2 regions of the Hahella sp. NBU794 genome follow, and region 2 is predicted to be linked to the other one. Evidence: predicted binding sites of a transcription regulator. Region 2 holds the regulator's gene; the other holds the start of a gene.
What was found. The regulator PhoB, encoded in region 2, activates phosphate uptake and scavenging genes when phosphate is short. The targets are predictions, from matches to a motif close to TGTCATANNNNTGTCANA.

Region 1: ACQYWX_RS05945 (glycoside hydrolase) is a predicted target of PhoB. The motif match lies at 1,582-1,599, and genes of this name have one in related genera.

The regions. Positions count from the first base shown of each region.
Region 1 is NZ_CP192738.1:1,325,749-1,328,226, reverse strand. Features, by position in the region: gene ACQYWX_RS05945 (glycoside hydrolase) at 1-1,317, opposite strand, end outside; gene ACQYWX_RS05940 (DUF1302 family protein) at 1,623-2,478, opposite strand, start outside.
Region 2 is NZ_CP192738.1:695,417-697,894, reverse strand. Features, by position in the region: gene ubiA (4-hydroxybenzoate octaprenyltransferase) at 1-644, shown strand, start outside; gene phoB (phosphate regulon transcriptional regulator PhoB) at 784-1,476, shown strand; gene phoR (phosphate regulon sensor histidine kinase PhoR) at 1,533-2,478, shown strand, end outside.

The DNA.
Region 1 (2,478 bases), 630 kb from region 2:
CACCAGATAGCCCGCCGCCTTCGCAGCTTTCACCGATTGCGGATGCCATAAGGTATCCAGCCAGTCGTTGGCGCCCAGCCAGGCGCTGGTCAGCCCGGCCTTGCGCAGCGCGGCGATGGTGTCCGTGGAGAAACCGCCGCCCCAGGACTCCGGCTCGGTCATCATGGAGCCGAACGCCTGCTGCATGGCCGTGCGCATCGCGTCTCCCCGCAGTACTTCCATCGCGGGATCATGTCCGCCCGGTAAGGGATGCTGCGCCGGCGCATCGATGGCTTTGATCAACGCTCCATTCACCGCCCTGACGATAGCCTCGCGTGAGTATTTGGAGACAAATCCCGCATCACCCTGCGCCTCCTTGAAGGCCTGGGTAAACATCTTGCGCGCCTCTTTATCGCACTGCGCCCAAAGTTTTTGCGCGAGATGATCCGGCGTCTGATACTTGGCGGCGAATTCACGCACGAAGGGACGCCAGCTCTTAATATCCTCCGGCTTGATCAGACCGCTGCTCCACAAGTAAATATGCGGCGCGCCAGCCAGCTTGGCTACATTGGGGTTTTGCGCGAGTTTATCGTCCAGCGTCAGCAACCCCTGACGCTCCAACAGCTCGCGATAAGCCAAGGCGCCGGCGACAGGCGTAGCCGCGCCCTTCTGTAAACGCACCAGATAAGGCCGATCCGGCATCAGCGGCGAGAATTCATGACTCACGCCCAGACGCAATGCGCCCTCATCCCGATTGAAAGTCATGGCGGTATTGAAGGGGTTTTCCAATGTCCAGGTCAGAGAGTAGCCGGCTTGTCCGTCGCCGCCAGCGCGCACTTCCGTCCAAAACGGCATGGACAGCAGTTCCGTCACCGCGGACTCGTCGTACTTTTCCTGTAACCAATCCGCCCACGCCGCATCATCGGCCGGGATATAAAAACCCTCGCCCAATGGCAGGCCGTAAGCGGACACCTGGCGCGCCGCCGACGTCGGCCAGTCAATATGCGTCTTGGGCTTATCGGCGCTGATGGCGAAAGTCAGAGCGCCATGATCAACAGCGACTTTCACGTCAAACGCGTTTTCCTGCAGGGCAATACGCCAATGGCGCTGGTCTCCCTCCACAAACACCACATTTTTGACGTCTTCGACAGCAAACGCCGCCGCTGAGGCGGGAGATTGAGTCTGATTCATCTGTACAGTCACCGCCAACGTGGCGGGATCGATCAGATACAGGTCGTCGCCAACGGCGACTTGCAACGGTTGAGCATTCCCGGACGCCGCCCAGGTTGGTTGCAACGCCATGGATAACAGCGCCGCCAATACGGAGATTCGTTTCATAATTACGTATAACTTGAATAGAAGTTGGATCGAGGTATCGCTTTAACTCATTCAGGTTCCCGAATGAAAGCAACAGGAGCATTTGGGCGCGGACTTATGGATAAGTGATTGGTCTTATAGGTAAGTCATTGATAATAGAAGCCGCCATGCTCCGGGAACTTAAACGTGTAAGCCCAATGCACTATAAAATAAAAGTTTCCCGGTTTCTGCATGGCGAAGGCGCCCTCTTTCCGTCGAATGACTTGAAAGCCTTGGCGGCGTAGGACTGACAAAGTTATGAAATTTTATTCATGAGAGTGGGACGGCTAAAACCCATATCTCAACGCCACGTAGAGATTGCTGTTGTCCTTGAGCTGGCCAAAAAAGGTTTCCACTTTCTCTCCGTAAAAAACATTAGCGCCGGTCTCCACGCGCCAGTGATCGTCCACCTTGTAGTTAGCCTTTAAACGCAAGTAGCCGTCGTCTTCGCTGGGGCTCCAGAAATTGAACAGTGACAGCGTCAGATTCTGGTTCATCAAAAGCTGGGTCAAACGCAGCGTCACCACCTCCCGGCGCTTGTCCTTCAAGTATGCGCCAGAGGGCTGCGAGGCCTTGAAGACGTCATAATCCTGCATGGACTCAACATAGAACTGCACCGCGCCAGTCAGCTCCGGCAGCAGCTCGCGTTCATAGCCGACCAAAGCGCGCCACTCACTGTTGCGCACCCAGGGGTCGTCACCGCGCTCATCCTCCAGGCTGTCATAGTAGCCCAGCTCCGCATTGGCTACGCCGCCGGCGACAGGACCACGCACGCTCGCGCCCCACACCTGCAGCTCAGGAAACCTATACAGGCCGCTGTCAGGATTAACGCCCGCCGGGCTTTTCCAGAAGCCGCGATAATAATAGGCGGCCAGTTCATAAGGCCCTAATAGACGATACGCCCGCAACGCCAGTTCATCATCCTGCAACGCGTTTTGACGCCCTTCCACCCGCACGGGCTGATTACGCCCCACTATCTCACCGGCGCCAGCGCTGTAGTAGGAAATCCGCTCGCCATCAATGTAACGGTCCGCGTCGAATTGCGGCGTGTACACCCAGTCCAGATTCACTACATCACTGAAGAGGGATATCTTGGCTGCATCCGAAGGCGCTTTCAGGTACTCCTCGTCACGGCCAATCATC
Region 2 (2,478 bases):
TCGAGCGCACCAAAGGCCGTCCATTTGCGCAGAATCGAGTGACGGAAAAAGAGGCGCTCACCCTGTTCGGCGTTCTGGTGGGGGTTTCTTTCATACTGGTGCTGTTCACCAACGCGCTGACAATTTATCTCTCCGCTGGAGCGCTGGCGCTGGCTTCGACCTACCCCTTCATGAAGCGCCATACTTACCTGCCCCAAGTCGTACTGGGCGCGGCCTTCGCCTGGGGCATCCCCATGGCTTTCGCTGCAGAATTGGACACCGTTCCCCAGCAGGCATGGCTGCTGTATACCGCAACGGTGGTATGGACCGTCGCTTATGACACCATGTACGGCATGGCGGACCGGGAAGACGATCTTAAGATCGGGGTCAAATCCACCGCCATTCTATTTGGCGAGGCTGATCGCGCCGCCGTGGCGGGCCTGCAGGTATTGACGCTGGGCATCCTGTTCATGGTTGGCGCGCAATACGAGCTGGGCGTTTACTTCCAAATGTCCTTGATCGTCGCCGCCGTGCTGTTTGTGTATCAGCAGCACCTGATTCGCGCCCGCGTTTCCCAGAACTGTTTCAAGGCGTTCCTTAACAATCACTGGGTCGGCGCAGCTGTGTTTCTCGGTTTGGTTCTGGAGTTTATTTTCCGGCCCTAAAGCCCGTCCCGCCTCGCTTACAGCCCGACTGCAAACAGCCTGGCTCATTTCCATCACATTAATTAAGCGCCTGTCATATACTTGTAACAAAACGCCGTTGTAATAATTCGGCAATCGAGTATTCAAAAAGGTGTTTTGCATGGCAAGCAAACAAGTTCTCATTGTGGACGATGAGCCCGCCATCCGGGAAATGATCGCAGTCGCTCTGGAAATGGCTGACTATGACTACCTGGAGGCAGGGGACGCGCGGGAAGCGCATGCGTTGATCATTGATCAGAAGCCTGATCTTATACTGCTGGACTGGATGCTTCCCGGCGTCAGCGGCATTGAATTCGCACGCAGACTGAAGCGCGATCAAAACACCTCGGAAATCCCTCTCATCATGCTCACAGCCAAAACCGAAGAGGACAACAAAGTCCAGGGCTTGGAAGTGGGCGCAGACGATTACATCACCAAACCATTCTCTCCCAGAGAACTGGTCGCGCGTCTGAAAGCGGTGCTGCGCCGCACCGCCGTACAAGGCATGGAAACCCCCATTGAAGTCGAAGGACTGCGCCTCGATCCAGTGTGCCACCGCGTCACCGCCAAGGGCGATGCGCTCAACATGGGCCCCACGGAATACAAGCTCCTGCAGTTCTTTATGACGCATCAAGAACGGGTGTATACTCGCGGGCAGCTTTTGGATCAGGTATGGGGCGGCAACGTCTACGTGGAAGAACGCACGGTGGACGTGCATATTCGACGTTTACGCAAAGCGCTGGAGCCCAGTCATCATCATCTGGTTCAAACCGTGCGTGGGACGGGCTATCGCTTTTCGACCCGAGCGCCATAAGCGCCGCGATCCGTCTTAAAAAATAAATAATTCCAAAAGAAGTATTCATAAAACGCATGCGCAATCACTGGCGTCATTATGTACGGCTACTGGTTTACAGTTTGCTGGGCTGTATCGTTGTCGGCCTTATTATCGGTTCAGTAGCTTGGGCGCTGGTGTTCGGCCTCACCGCCTATCTGGGATGGACGCTCACCCAGGCGTTTCGCATGCACCGCTGGCTGTATCAGGCGAAAATGGAAGACCCTCCCGAGAGCCGTGGCTTATGGGGAGATCTGTTCGACGGTATTCATCGTCTCCAGGTTCAGCACTACCGCTCCCGCGATCGACTGCAAGCCATGATCGACCGCATCCAGGAGTCCACCAACGCCCTTAAAGACGCCGTCGTCATGACTAATAGCGAAGGCGCCATGGACTGGTGGAACCAATCCGCAGAGAAACTACTGGGCTTCAAGTATCCGACCGACCGGGGCCAGTTGATTTACAACCTGATCCGCACGCCCATTTTCAAGCGCTACTTCACCTCCAAGAAATACCAGGAACCGTTGATCCTCAACGCCCCCAATAATCCCAACTTGAAGTTACAGTTTCATATCACGCTGTTCGGAGAAGACGACCGCCTGCTACTGGTGCAGGACGTGACGCGGCTATATCGTCTGGAAGAGATGCGACGGGACTTCGTTTCTAACGTATCCCATGAGCTGCGTACGCCATTGACGGTCATATCCGGCTATCTGGAGACCCTCATCGACAACGCAGATGAGCTGCCGCCGCGCTGGAATCGCGCCTTGAATCAGATGCAGCAACAAGCGCAGCGTATGGAAGCCCTGGTCAATGATTTACTGCTGCTTTCCCGCATAGAGAATGACGGCTCCAACTTCAAAGCCACATTGGTGGATGTCGACAGCATGCTGCGCGCTATCTGCGACGACGCTCGCGCCCTGAGCCAGGAAAAAGGCCACCGCATAGAGCTGAATCTGGAGAGCGGCGCTGGACTTACTGGCA